3 regions of the Flavobacterium agricola genome follow, and region 3 is predicted to be linked to each of the others. Evidence: riboswitches for the same ligand, from Rfam matches in the RefSeq annotation. Region 3 holds a riboswitch; each other region holds the start of a gene.
What was found. Region 3 has a riboswitch for cobalamin ahead of K5I29_RS11445 (ribonucleotide-diphosphate reductase subunit beta). Riboswitches for the same ligand answer to the same signal wherever they lie in the genome.
Positions count from the first base shown of each region.

Region 1: another riboswitch for cobalamin. It lies ahead of K5I29_RS07950 (TonB-dependent receptor); the one in region 3 lies ahead of K5I29_RS11445 (ribonucleotide-diphosphate reductase subunit beta).
Region 2: another riboswitch for cobalamin. It lies ahead of K5I29_RS05050 (TonB-dependent receptor); the one in region 3 lies ahead of K5I29_RS11445 (ribonucleotide-diphosphate reductase subunit beta).

Region 1 is NZ_CP081495.1:1,582,986-1,587,949, reverse strand. It holds gene K5I29_RS07970 (linear amide C-N hydrolase) at 1-700, shown strand, start outside; gene K5I29_RS07965 (ABC transporter ATP-binding protein) at 734-1,501, opposite strand; gene K5I29_RS07960 (iron chelate uptake ABC transporter family permease subunit) at 1,504-2,535, opposite strand; gene K5I29_RS07955 (ABC transporter substrate-binding protein) at 2,537-3,667, opposite strand; cobalamin riboswitch at 3,740-3,936, shown strand; gene K5I29_RS07950 (TonB-dependent receptor) at 3,963-4,964, shown strand, end outside.
Region 2 is NZ_CP081495.1:1,005,843-1,010,806, forward strand. It holds gene K5I29_RS05035 (nucleoside 2-deoxyribosyltransferase) at 1-66, shown strand, start outside; gene K5I29_RS05040 (PH domain-containing protein) at 56-553, shown strand; partial or broken gene K5I29_RS05045 (OsmC family protein) at 548-1,009, opposite strand; cobalamin riboswitch at 1,274-1,463, shown strand; gene K5I29_RS05050 (TonB-dependent receptor) at 1,561-3,546, shown strand; gene K5I29_RS05055 (YncE family protein) at 3,543-4,679, shown strand; gene K5I29_RS05060 (hypothetical protein) at 4,728-4,964, opposite strand, start outside.
Region 3 is NZ_CP081495.1:2,306,939-2,311,902, forward strand. It holds gene K5I29_RS11440 (ribonucleoside-diphosphate reductase subunit alpha) at 1-84, opposite strand, end outside; gene K5I29_RS11445 (ribonucleotide-diphosphate reductase subunit beta) at 105-1,079, opposite strand; adenosylcobalamin (AdoCbl) riboswitch at 1,150-1,288, opposite strand; gene recO (DNA repair protein RecO) at 1,399-2,112, shown strand; gene K5I29_RS11455 (DUF3575 domain-containing protein) at 2,150-2,959, shown strand; gene K5I29_RS11460 (TolC family protein) at 3,008-4,282, opposite strand; partial or broken gene K5I29_RS11465 (efflux RND transporter permease subunit) at 4,285-4,964, opposite strand, start outside.

The DNA of each region.
Region 1 (4,964 bases), 720 kb from region 3:
AAAACAAAAAGGAATGAGCTTGGCTATTTGGGCTCAGTACGTACTAGATAACTATGCAACGGTTGATGAAGCAGTAAAAGATTTACAAAAAAATCCGATTACTATTGTAACTGCTAATACACCAGGGCGTACTTCATTAGCAACTGTGCATTTAGCCATTTCTGACTCAAAAGGTGATAGCGCTATTTTTGAATATATTGATGAAAAATTGGTTATTTACCATAGCCCAGAATATAATGTATTAACCAATTCACCAACGTTTGATAAACAATTAGCGGTAAATAATTACATTAGCTTTATTCCAGGTAATATTTCATTACCAGGTTCAGGACGTTCTGAAGATCGTTTTGCAAGAGCATCTTACTATGCTAAAGCTGTAAAACAAAGTGATGATCCTAAAGTTGCGGTTGGTGCCGCGTTTAGTATTATTAGAAACTGTTCGGTTCCTTATGGGGTTCATATTGAAGGAAAACCAAATTTATCTTCAACAAAATGGAGAACGGTTGCTGATCAAACTAACTTAGTTTACTATTACGAAGATCCGTTATCATTAACACCATTATGGATTGATTTAAAAACGTTAGATTTTAGTCCAGAAACACCGGTTAAAAAATTAGATGTTTCTAAAAGTCAACAATATATTGGTTTATCTAATAGCTATTTAAATGTAAGTCAACCTTTCACATTTATGGGGGTTTAATTACAATAAAAAGACCAGTTTTACTGGTCTTTTTTATTTTATAATAAACTTTGCTTTTTCTTTATCAAAGTAGATATCATCGTGAATAAAAATTTGTTCTAAAATCGAACTTGCAATTAATTTCTGAGGTGTGTTTTGATAAAGCTTTTCTTCCGTTAAAACCAAAACTTCATTGCTCATCTGCAAAGCCAAATCAACATCGTGAGTAGAAACTAAGATGCATTTGTTGGTTTGTTTTGCAAGCTTTTGTAACAATTTGTAAACCGAAACTTTATGCACCAAATCTAAGTGCGTGGTAGGTTCGTCTAAAACAATTAAGGGCGTATCTTGAGCTAATGCACGAGCAATTAAAACTTTTTGCAATTGCCCATCGCTTAATTCGTAATGCTTTTTATGCTTTAAAACATTAATTTCGGTTAGATTAATTGCCCAATCAATTTTTTCTAAATCTTCAGAAGCTAAATTACCTAACCAATTGGTATAAGGTTGTCTGCCTAATGCAACAAGTTCGTAAACTGTTAAATTGCTTGGGGGCAATTTGTCGGTTAAAACTACGCTAATTTGTTGTGCTAATTCTAAAGTTGAATAGTTAGCAATTGAGCGATTATTTAATGAAACGTTTCCGCTTATTACTGGAATTATTCCGGTAATGCTTCTTAATAAAGTTGATTTTCCTACTCCGTTTACACCAATCAACGTAATTAATTGCCCGGCTTTTAATTGTATTAAAATATTTTCGGAAACTATTTTTTTGTCATAGCCCGTAGTTATATTTTCGGTTTGTAAAATAACATTTTCCATCCTTATACAATCTTATTATTTTTTCTCAGTACTAACCAAACTACAATGGGCGCACCAATCATAGATGTTATGGCATTTATAGGTAACATAAAATCAAAACCTGGCATTTGCGAAATGGTATCACAAAGCAATAAGATACTTGGACCTAAAACAATACAACCCAAATACAAAACAAAATGATTAGATGTTTTAAATACCAACTTTGTAATATGAGCAATGGCCAAACCAATAAAAGCAATGGGCCCAACAAAGGCGGTTACCGATCCGGTTAAAATACAAGTTGCTAAAATAATTATGGTACGTGTTTTTTTAAAATTGATGCCTAAACTACGCGCATAATTTTCTCCTAATAATAATGAATTAAGTGCTTTGATAGATTGTAATGCTAAAAGTAAGCCAATTATCAGGCAGATAACTAATATTTTAATACTCAACCAATCTAAATTACCTAAATTACCTAAAGACCAAAAGGTGAATTTTTTAATTTGTTCTGCCGAACTAAAATAGGTTAAAACGCTTACAAATGCTGCAGTAAAGCTACCAATCATTAAACCAACAACTAAAATAGCCATGGTTTGTTTTAATTGTTTGGCAACAGCTAAAACTAAAAGTAAAACCAATAAACTACCTAAGCTAGAAGCTATTACAATGCCGTACGGTTGCAATACAATTTCTTGTAAAAAAACAGGTAAAAAGGAAACGCCTAAAATTACGATTGAAACCCCCAAACTTGCCCCCGAACTAATACCTAAAACATAAGGTTCTGCTAACGGGTTTTTAAATAAGGTTTGCATTAATAATCCGCTAATGGATAAAGCAATACCAGCACAAATGCAAGCAATTGCTTTTGGTAATCGGTAATTTAAAACAATATATTCCCAAGTTGATTTGCTTACCTCGTTTCCGATTAATGCATTTACAATTTCTTTAAATGGAATGGTAACCGATCCTAAGCTGATGTTAAGCAATAAAAACAAAACAAAAGCAAAGGTAAAAAGGATAAAAAAGGCAATATGTTTTTTAGAAATTATCAAGCTATTTTAATTTTTCATAAAAGTAAAGTTCGTAATCAGGAAGTAATTCGGGATGTAGAATTTTTATTAAATCTTTTAATACCAAATCAGGTCTATTCGGGCCCAATTCGTAATAAATCACCCCGCCGGTTTCTCCTTTTTTATTTGCAATGGTATATATTTCTCCCGATTTAGCAGCATCAAATTGCAAGTTGTGTTGGCTATTTTTAGCTACATCTTGTAAGGTTTCAAAACCGCTTGGGTTTAGCCAAATTGGTGTATTTTTGGCATCTAATAAAGCTTGTTCTATAGAAATGGCAATACTGCCATCGCCTTGTGTTTCTTTCCAAATATAATCTGCGTTCGCATCTTCTAAAAAAATAGCTCCCCAGCTTGTTCCTTTGGGTGCATACCAAATGTTCTGGTATAATCCGCCCGAAAAAACTTGCGGTTTATTGTTAGCTGTTTGTGCTAATTTTTTTAAATCGTTGTATTGTAATGCAATAGAATCGAATTGTGATTTTGCTAATTCATTTTTATCAAATAATGCCCCAAAAAATTTAATCCATTCTGCTTTTCCAAGCGGAGTTTGTTCGGTCCAATCGGCATTGTAAATGGTTGGAATGCCAATTTTCTGAAACTGATCTAGCGTTTTATTACTGCTTTCCATGCCGTAACCAATAATTAAATCGGGAGCTAAATCAATAATTAACTCGGTGTTTAAACTTTCGTTTTCGCCTACATCGGTTATTTTTCCGGCCTTAATATTTTCGCGAACTTTAGGCGACGAAATGTAACTTAAATTCGGAAAACCAATTAAACTTTCAACTTCTTGTAACATATCATAAGACGGAATATGTGTGGTTGAAGTTGCAATTGTTTTTTGAACCGGAACTTGTATAAATGGCTGTTTTTTTAAGCTATCTGGTACTAAAGATTGGTTTTTTGCTAATACGTAGGTTATGGCATTATTGGCTTGTTGCCAAGGTTTAGTGATTTTTAGAAGCTGAAAATTTGGATAACTGTATAATTCAAAATTTTTAGCATATTCAATTTCGTTAGTTACCTGCGTAACTAAATTTTGTTGTTCGGTTTGTTTTTGGCAACTAAAAAATAAAAAAAGAACTCCGAAAAGTAGACCGATTTTTTTCATATTATTTACTTTATTTGTCTACAAAAATAGGAACTTGTTTTAGATAACATCTGTTTTATACATATCTTTTTTTATATTTGCTGCGCATTAGGTTACAAAATTGTAATAATAGGGAAACAGGTATTTTAAGCCTGTGCTGTACCCGCAACTGTATGTTTTGTTCTATTTAGAATGCTTTTTACATTGCTTTATACCACTGTTTAGAAAACAAACGGGAAGGTTCGTAAAAAGACACAAGCCAGGAGACCTGCCTAATATAACTTTTTAAAAATGCCTTCGGGATGTAAGGTAAGCTATGTATTTAAATAAATTAATGCTTGTTTTAAGTACATGTTTTGTAACGGGATTATATGCTCAGGAACATGTATTAGACGAAATTGTAATTACCGATTTAGTTTCTAAAAATTTTAATAAAACCCAATCTAAAATTGAGTTGAATGATTCTGTTGTGCGAAATCATGCTGAAAATTTAACCCAATTACTTCAGTTTAAAACGCCTATTTTTTTTAAAGAAAATGGTGCTGGTATGGTTTCATCTCCATCTTTTCGTGGTACAACCGCACAACAAACCGCTGTTTTATGGAACGGAATTCCGGTTAATAGCTTTTTGTTGGGGCAATCAGATTTTAATTCGATGCCTTTAAAAAGTTACGATCAAATTTCGGTTTTACCGGGCGGTGGTGGTGTTTTAAAAGGCAGTGGTGCCATTGGCGGAACAATTGAGCTAAACAACGATTTGTATTTTAAAAACAGAAATCAAGGAGAATTTAATTTAGGTTACGGAAGTTTTGATACGTACAATGCTGGTGGACGTTGGCAAGTAAACAACCAAAAATGGAGTTTTGACGTTTCGTTTAATCGATTAGATTCTAAAAACAATTACAAACAACATAAAAAGGATTGGAAAAATAAAAACGGTCAATTTTATTCTAATACCGTTGGGGCAACGCTAGGTTATAAAATTAACAACAAAAATATAGTAAGCTTTTACAGCTCAACTTTTTTAGACGAACGTCATTTTTCATTAGTTAGCCCAAATCAAATACCTACCAAATATCGCAATTATGCCTTTAGGAACTTGTTAAGTTGGCAGTATAAAACAAATGCATTTGTTAGCGAATTAAAGGCAGCGGTATTTTCTGAACGTTATCAATTTTACGACCAATTACCTTTAAATCAATACAGCGAAGGCAATGTAAATTCTCTTTTTGCCAAATGGGAGGGAAGCTATAAAATTAACAACCACAGTAAGCTTGCATCTGTTGTTTCTATAACTAATAGTAAAGGCAACGGACAT
Region 2 (4,964 bases), 1.3 Mb from region 3:
GCAGCAGATTTAAAACACCAATTGGAATTGGTACTAAATAAATTAAAACCAAATTATGATTTATAAAGCTTCATCAGATACTATGGTTAAAACCATTACCATAGGTTGTTTTATTTTATTTGCAGCAATTGGAGGACCTATTTTATACAAAGCAATTGCAAACGCAAGCAGTTTTAAAGCTATTTTACCAGCTTTAGGTACTAGCTTACTTATGTTTGCCATATTATTTATTTGCTGGCTGTACGCACCTTATTGTTATGAAATTACTTCAACCGATTTTATCATTCGCAGGCGAATTGGTGCTATTAAAATAAAAAAAGATGCTATTCAATCCGTACAAATGCTAACAAAAAATGAAATAAGCGGTTCGATTAGAACCTTTGGCGTTGGTGGATTATTTGGTTATTACGGAATTTTTGAAGTTTCTAAAATAGGAAAAACAACGTTTTACATTACACAGTGTAAAAACTTAATTTTATTGGTTACCAATACCAACAAAAAAATGCTGATTTCACCAAACGATGTAAATTTAATAAACCAATTTACATTATAAAACTTCGCAGGTTGCTTGATGCACAACCTCAAAATTACATGAATTTGCTATAAAACATAATTGATTGGCTTTTTGATGCAAATCTAAAGCCAATTGCTTTTGTGATGCATTTGCGATTAGAACTTTTGGACGCAAAATAGCTTGCGTTATTTGTCCGCTTCCGTCAGGATGAACTTCTAAAATTGCTTCGGCCTGATCGGAGTAACTTACAACCTCAATATTATGTTGCTCACAGCAATATAAATACGACATAAAATGACAAGATGCTAAACTGCTTAACAACAAATCTTCTGGATTATGTAAAGTTGCATCACCTTTAAAAGCTTTTGCAGCCGAAACGTGTAAATCGGGTTTAAACGCGATTGAGATTCGGTGGTTTTTTAGCGCTTTTTTGTTTTGTTTTAAAGTTTTATCGTTGGGCTTGTGCCAATTTAATTCGCTTTTAAAATGATGCTGATTGGACTTGAATTTACATTTAAAATTACTTGCTTACCAAATGTACATTAGATTTACTAAAAACAAATTGTTTTATTTTGAATTAACTTATAAAATTGGCAGCGCGCGTTAGGGATTGTTGCCTTGTTTGAGCACATTTGCTATGCAATAGCAAATTGCGAGGGCTAAAGCCCGATCTAAACTTGAATAAGTTTAGGTAACGCCCTAAAAATTACAGTTTTAAAAATATTACTAATAAATTGTTATAATTCTTTATTTAATTGTTATTTTCGCAGCGCTTTTGGTGCGAACTTTATAGTTCGTTAAAAGGGAATTAGGTGCAAATCCTGAACAGACCCGCTGCTGTGAGCTTCGAAAAAAAATCTTTAACAAACTGCAATCCACTGTTTTTAAAATGGGAAGGACGTTTAAAGATGAAGCAAGTCAGAAAACCTGCCATGAGCTTATACATTTTAACGCTTTCGGGGACTAAAGCTTGAAGTACATTTTTGGGAAATTGGATTTCCTAAATACCTTCATATCTACTCGTTAGCAACAAACTTTAAAAGCTGATGAGATTTACTTTTAATTTTTGTTGTTATTTGGTATTTTTTGCAACTACTGGTGCTGTGGCGCAGGTGGTTCAGGATAGCATTTACCACTTGCAACAACTTGAAATTTTTACACAAAAAAACAAAGAAGTTATTGCTGGGCAATCGCTTAAGGGCGAAGCTTTGCAGCGGTTAAACAGCCAATCGGTTGCAGATGCGGTGCGTTATTTTTCGGGCGTTCAGCTAAAAGATTACGGCGGAGTTGGTGGCATAAAAACCATTGACGTTCGGGGCATGGGCAGCCAACATGTTGGTGTTTTTTATGATGGCATTCAGCTAGGTAATGCACAAAATGGCGTAGTAGATCTAGGTAAATATGCTTTAGATGATTTAGAAGCGATTAGTTTGTACAACGGGCAAAAAAGTTCTGTTTTTCAGGCAGCTAAACATTTTGCATCTGCTTCTTCCATTTACTTACAATCTAAAAAACCAGTTTTTAATGCTGATGCAAAAACCAATGTTACGTTTCGATATAAAACGGGTTCTATTCAGCTAGTTAATCCTTCATTCCGAATAGAGCAAAAATTATCGGATGCCGTTTTTGCCACTGCAAGCGCAGAATACATAAAATCTGACGGGGAATATAAATTTAGATACAGTAAAAAAAATTTAGATCAATCAGTAGCTTACGATACAACAGCAATAAGAAAAGATGGGCAGATTGATGCCAAACGCTTTGAGCTGGGCTTATTTGGCGAAAAAAACAATACTATTTGGCAGGTTAAAGGTTACAGCTATTTGTCGGACCGTGGCATTCCGGGTGCAATTGTTCGTGGCAGATTTGATGCACGCGGACAAACTTTGGTAGATAAAAATTACTTTTTACAAGCTACGATTGAACAAAAGGTTGGACGTTTTGAAACTAAATTAAACACCAAATATGCGAATGATTATACACGATTTACAGATACGGTTAGCCTTTTTAAATATCAAAACACCTACAAACAACAAGAATTTTACGCATCTTGGGCAACGGTTTATAAAGCAACTTCAACCCTATATATAAATGTAGCAGCTGATTATCAGTTTAATACCTTGGATGTGGATTTAACTAATTTTTCTTACCCCAAACGAAAAACAACTTGGGTTGCTTTTGCTGCTTCTTACCAACAAAAAAAATTACAATTTCAGGCAAGCGTTTTAGGAACTTTTGTAACAGAATCGGTTAAAAAAAACACCAATGCACCTGATAAAAACATTTGGGCGCCAACCTTACTTGCACAATATAAAATAAATAATGCATTTAGCATTCAGGCTTTTTATAAGCGCATTTTTAGAATGCCAACTTTTAACGATTTGTATTATACCGCACTTGGCTATTCTAATCTAAAACCTGAATATGCTACCCAATATAATTTTGGCTTTACTTACGCGAAACCCTTAAACGGAATTGTACAACAAATAAGCATTCAGGCAGATGGTTATTACAATTTAATAACAGATAAAATTATTGCTGCTCCTAATGGCAGCATGTTTAGATGGATGATGATGAATTTAGGAAAAGTACAAATTTTGGGTACAGACGTTAAGTTAAAATCAGACTTTATTTGGGGGCAAACCGAATGGCAACTGATGCTTAATTACAGCTACCAAAAAGCACAAGATTACAGCAACAAAAAAACGACATATTACAAACATCAAATTGCTTATATACCCTGGCACAGCGGATCGGCGGTTTTAAATGCCAATAACAAAACTTGGGGAGCAAATTACAGCTTTATTTATGTGGGCGAACGTTATGATGCTAATCAAGACAATATTCAGTACAATCACATAAACCCATGGTTTACGCATGATGTATCGATTCAGAAAACCTTTGCTTTTAATCGGTATACTTCTACCCTATCCTTTCAGGTAAATAATATTTTAAACCAATATTACGATGTGGTTTTAAATTATCCCATGCCAGGGCGTCAATTCAAGTTTATTCTAAATCTAACAATATGATTACTAAATTTAAATCAGCAGCTTATGTAAGCTTGCTTGCCTTGTTGTTTGCTTGTCAGCAAGACGACAACTTAGTTACCTCAACCCCAGAAGTTGTAGCACCGCCAGAAAAAACAGAAGTTTTAGGCTTTTATTTGTTAAACGAAGGCATGCTAAATAGCAATAAAGCAACTTTAGATTTTTACAATTACGAAACCGGTATTTACACAACCAATATATATGCCGAAGCGAACCCGACCATGGTTAAAGAAATGGGCGATGTTGGTAATGATATAAAAATTTACGGTAGCAAATTGTATGCAGTACTTAATGCATCAAACTTTATTGAAGTTATGGATGTAAAAACAGCCAAACACATAGCAACGATTCCGTTAGAAAACGGGCGTTATATTGAGTTTCATAACGGTAAAGCTTATGCAACTTCTTACAACGGAGAAATAGTTTTAGGAAAAGATCAACCGCTAGGTAAAGTTGTAGAAATTGATACCACCAGCTTACAAATTACTCGCGAAGTTGCCGTTGGATACCAACCCGACGAACTTGCTATTGTAAACAACAACATTTTTGTTGCCAATTCGGGCGGATATATGTACCCGGATTACGACCGAACGGTTTCGGTAGTTGATATTGCATCTTTTAAAGAAATTAAAAAAATTGATGTAGAAGTTAATTTACACCGAATAAAGGCAGATAATCAAGGAAATGTTTATGTAACCAGTCGTGGTGATTACTACGATATTGCATCAAACTTATATGTAATTGATGCTAAAACATTGGAAGTTACTAAAACATTTAATGTTCCAGTTTCTAACTTTACCATTGTAGAAGATAAGCTATATTATTTTGAAAATACGTTTAGCTACGAAACTTTTGATTATGTAAAAGGCATGGGAATAATAAACACCAAAACACAAACTTTAGAAACGGCGAATTTAATTGATAATGCCATTTTTGATGAAATAGAAACCCCTTACGGCATTGCTGTTAACCCAATTACCAAACATATATATATTACCGATGCAGGAAATTACGTTTCAACCGGTTTTGTATATAGTTTTGATGCCAACGGTAATTTATTATGGAAACAAGCTGCAGGTAACATTCCGGCACATTTTGTGTTTCTTTATAAATAAAAGATAATAAAAAAAACCACAAAGTTAAACTTCGTGGTTTTTTAATTATTACTTTTCAAGCAAAATTACTTGCATATAACCTTCGGTTCCCATAATCTGAATGTCTTTTATTTTAGAAATCGGAATTTGGTTTAATTCTTTATACGAATATTTTTTATTAGAATTTAAGGTGTAAAAAGTAGAATGTCCAAAAAGCGTGGTAGGAATTGTTAGTTTTCTTTCGGCTAACTTTTTTTCTACCAACTTATATAAATCACTCTTTTCAGCTTCATTTGTAATCGGAAA
Region 3 (4,964 bases):
TTTTTGGGTGGTTTCTCCTTTTAATAAATAACCACGATTTAATATTTGTTCGCTTTCTTCATTAAGCCACCATAATCTTTCCATAAATTAATCTTTCTCTAAAATTAAAATAAATCGTCTGCTGTAATACTTTTGTCGTGTTTGGTATAATCTACCGGGCGTTTGGCAAAGAAATCGTCTAAGCTGTTTGCAAAAATTTCTTCTTCAAACCAAACCATAGGTTGGTAATTGCTTTCGGAAATGTGGAAAATTTTGTTGATTCCGATTTTTACTAAACTTTCGTCAATTCTGAATTTCATGAAGTTTAGTAGGTTTTCTTTAGAAATGGTATCTAATTCACCGTTTTCAAAAATCCAATCTAAAATTTCGGCTTCAATGTTTATTGAATGAACCACGATGTCGTTAATTTCTTGAATGGTTTCGGCATCAAAATAATCAGGAAATTCTTCTCTAATTTTATTGATGATGTAAATGCCGCCGTTTGCGTGAATTTGCTCGTCGATTGATGTCCAAGCAATAATGTTACTCACGTTTTTCATTACGCCTTTAAAACGCGTAAACGATAAAATGATGGCAAATTGACTGAATAGTGATACGTTTTCAATTAAAATCGTAAAAAGAATTAACGATTTTAAGTAATCTTTTTTATTATCTGATTTTGAGTTTTTTAACGCATTAGATAAATATTGAATTCGTTTGGCAATAACCGGAATATCGATTACTTTTTCAAATTCATTATTGTATCCTAAAACTTCTAACAAACGTGAATAAGCTTCAGAATGGCGAAATTCGCACTCGGCAAACGTGCTGCCTAAACCATTAAATTCCGGTTTTGGTAAATGCTTATATAAATCACCCCAAAACGTTTTTACATTTACTTCAATTTGTGCAATAGCTAATAAACTGCGTTTTACAATTTCGCGTTCGTTAGGTGAAAGATGCGAATGAAAATCTTGGATATCGGCAGTGAAATCAATTTCAGAATGTACCCAAAACGAATTGTTGATTGCATTTGTAAATTCTAATATCTCCGGATATTCGAATGGTTTGTAGTTAATACGTTTGTCAAAAATACTCATGATACAATTTTTAGTGATTATGTAGAAGTAAATAACAAGCGCATGCAGATTGAATAGTCAATTTGAAGACGTTTGACATTTACTTTTTGTGCGAAAGCCATGTCAGGCGGTTAGCAAGGTAATCTGACTTTACTTAATACAAAGTATTACAGTTGCGCAACAGTTCGAGATTTGCACTCGATTCCCCTTGATTACTTGTATATTTGTGCAAGTTGAAACCGCTTAATTATGTTTTTTAAAGTAAGCCAAAAAAAATGATAATTAGGTAAATTTACTGTAAAAGTTATTCACAGAGTTCTTAACATTACCTTAAAATAGCATGATTGTTCATACCCAAGCACTTGTTTTATCGGCCCTAAAATACAATGAAAAAAGTTTAATTGTAAAATGTTACACGTTAACAGACGGGGTAAAAACGTATTTTGTACCTAGTGCTTTTTCCTCTAAAAAAAGTCAACAAAAAATAGCTTATTTTCAGCCTTTAAATATTTTAGATATTGTTGCTACGCATAAAAACAAAGGAACTTTAGAGCATTTTAAAGAAATTAGAATTCACACGCCTTATTTTTCTATTCCAACCGATATTAGCAAAAGTACCATTGTGCTTTTTTTGTCTGAAGTTTTAAGCGCCGCTGTGAAAGAAGAAGAACGAAACGAAGGGCTTTTTACTTTTTTAATTACCTCGTTTATGTGGTTAGATGCGCATGACGAGGTTGCAAATTTTCATTTAATTTTTTTAGTAGAACTTTCTAAATATTTAGGAATATTTCCAGATAATAATGAAGATGATTTGCCATTTTTTGATGTGAAGGAAGGCATGTTTGTAAGCCAACAAGGTTTTGAATCGTTAAATGAGTACGAAACCTTGTTGTTTAAAAACCTATTAAACTTGCGTTACGGAGCTGCCCGTAATATTTTTAAAGCTTCAGAAAGGCAAGTGCTTTTAAAAACTTTGGTTGAATATTATTCGTATCATTTAGATGGATTTAGAAGACCAAAATCTTTAGAAATTTTAAAAGATGTTTTTTCATAAAAAAGCCTAAATTTGTTAAAAAAAACAAAAAATATTTATGAAAAAAATTTTAACGCTTAGTTTCTTGCTGATTAGCTTTTTAGGGTTTTCTCAAACAGAAACCGAAACAAATCAACCAAACGTTTCAAGCTCAGTAACAGAAAAGAACGAGTTTAAACCAGGAAAAAACATGCTGAAGCTAAACTTATTGTCATTAACTGTGGGTAATATTTCATTACAATACGAAAGATTACTTACCAAACGTATGGTTGTTAGTTTATCTGCCGGAATTACGCCAGAGCGCGGTATTCCGTTTTATAGCGCGTTTAAAGATGCTTTAGATAATCAAGATACAAAAGATCAGCTTCAAGGTTTAAAATATTCTAATTATGCCATAACGCCAGAAGTGCGTTTTTACTTTGGTAAAGAAAGTTACAAAGGTTTTTATGTAGGTGTTTTTGGACGTTATACTGCTTACGATATTAAATTTCCGCTTTTTTACGATAATGTTTTATCTGGCATTCCTGGTGTTCCGGGGAATTTACTGCCAAAAGAAACAATTAATTTAGATGGAAATATAAAAGCTTTTTCTGGTGGAATTTCATTAGGTGCACAATGGAAATTAAGCAAACGCTTGTATTTAGATTGGTTGGTTGTTGGGCCGCACATTGGTAGTTCTAAAGGAACTTTATCAGGCAACAAAAAACTTACTGCTTTAGAACAGCAAAAAATTAGAGAAGTAATAGATGATTTAGATATTCCGTTATTAAAATACCATGCTGAAGTAAATGAAAACGGTGCTAGAATGCGTTTTGACGGACCTTGGGCTGGAGCGCGAACTTCATTAGCAATTGGATACAGATTTTAACAACAAAAAACAGCTTTTTAGATTTCTAAAAAGCTGTTTTTTGTTTCTTTAAAATACAATATCCCAAGTTCCGGTTGCACGTTCAAGTTCAACCAAGGCAGCTAAGTAATTGTACAACGCTTCGTAATATTCTTCCTGAACTTCATTATGCGTACGTTGCGCATCTAAAACTTCTAGTAAAGATGTATCTCCGCGTTTGTAGCTGTATGTTTTACCGTCTAAAACAGCTTTTGCTTTTTCTAGTAATCCGGTATTAAATGCTTTAACTTGCTCTTGATGCGCAATAAATGTATTATACGCTTGTTGTACTTGCGTACTAACTTCTAATAAAGCCAAATCGTACAAACGTTCGGTTTTTTCGTAATCCATTTTTGCAATTTTCCAATCGTTGTTGCGACGATTAGAAAACTTTAACGGAATTGCAATACCACCACCAACTTTGGTGAAACGTGGCGATTCGGCTTCTTCGTTACGTACAATCGAGTTGTATTCTACATTTACCTTCAACCCTAAATCAATAGCTCGGTTTGCTTTAGCTAATGCTACATTACGTTTAGAAACTTCTTTACTTTGTAGGGCTGCAACCAAATCGCTACGGTTTTCTTGTGCTTGATAAATTAAATATTCAAGGCTAAAACTTTTATCAATTACCGGAAAGTTTTCTATTATATGTTGATACGCTTGCGCCTGAAAATTTCCCATTAATAAATTCAGGTTGATTAATGCATTTTTGTAAGCTGCTTCAGCAACAAACACATCGTTTTTTAAAGTTATTGCTTCAACTTTACTTTGCTTGGCATCAACTTCAGAAATATCACCCAATTTAAATCGAATGCTATCTGATTTAGCCAACTCATTCATGCTTTCGTAAGAATTTATTTTTACTTCTAAAACCTTTTTATTTTGCAAGGCTTCAAAATAAGCTAAGGTTGCATCGGCTCTTAAATTTTTAAAATAATTTAATAAAATAGATTGTGAAAGGGCATATTCGCTTTTTGCTAAATTAATTCGTGCTTTTCTTTTACCGCCCAATTCTAATGTCCATTCTAATTCGCTTTCGTAGCCATAACCCATTTGTTTTTTACGTTCGCCATTGTCAAAATATCCAACAGAAAGTTCTGGATCTTCAAAAGCTCGAGCGCTTAAAATTTCGGCTTCTGCCATAGCAACATCAAATTTCTCGGCAGCATATTCTATATTATTGTTGCGTACCAAATCTATAAAATCAGAATAGGTAAGCGTTTTTTGTTGTTCTACCTGAGCATAAATGGCTGTGAATAATCCGCTTAAAGCCACAAGCATTATTAGGTTAATTTTTTTCATAACTACGATTCTAAATCTTCTTTTTGAGGTAAAAACTCAGCATCATTTCCCCATTTTTTCTCAACCATATAATATAATGCTGGTAAAGCATATAAAGTTAAAATGGTAGAAAATAACAAACCATAAACAATTACGGTTGCTAACGGACGTTGTACGTCAGATCCGATTCCGGTTGCAAGCGATGCAGGTAATAAACCTAAAACGGCTACCGTTGCGGTCATTAATACCGGTCTGAATCGGCCTTTTGCTCCGTTTAATACGGCGTGTAATAAAGTTTGTCCTTCTTTACGTAATTGGTTGATGTACGAAATCATAATCACCCCGTTTTGAATGGCTACCCCAAATAAAGCGATAAAGCCAACTACTGACGATACGTTTAATGTCATACCGCGTACGTTTAGCGCTAACATACCACCAAAAACAGCCAGCGGAACAATGCTAATTAATAGTAAAGCTTGGCGTAGTTTACCAAAAGCACCATATAATAAAATAAACATAATAGAAATGGCCAGCGGAACAATTACGGCCAAACGATCGTACGCGCGGTTTTGATTTTCAAATTGACCGCTCCACTTTATATGGGTTTTGTCGTGATCGTAAGTGATGTTTTTTTCTATTTTATCTTGCGCTTCTTTTAAAAAGGAACCTAAATCGCGGTTGCGTAAATTTAACTTTACGGTTA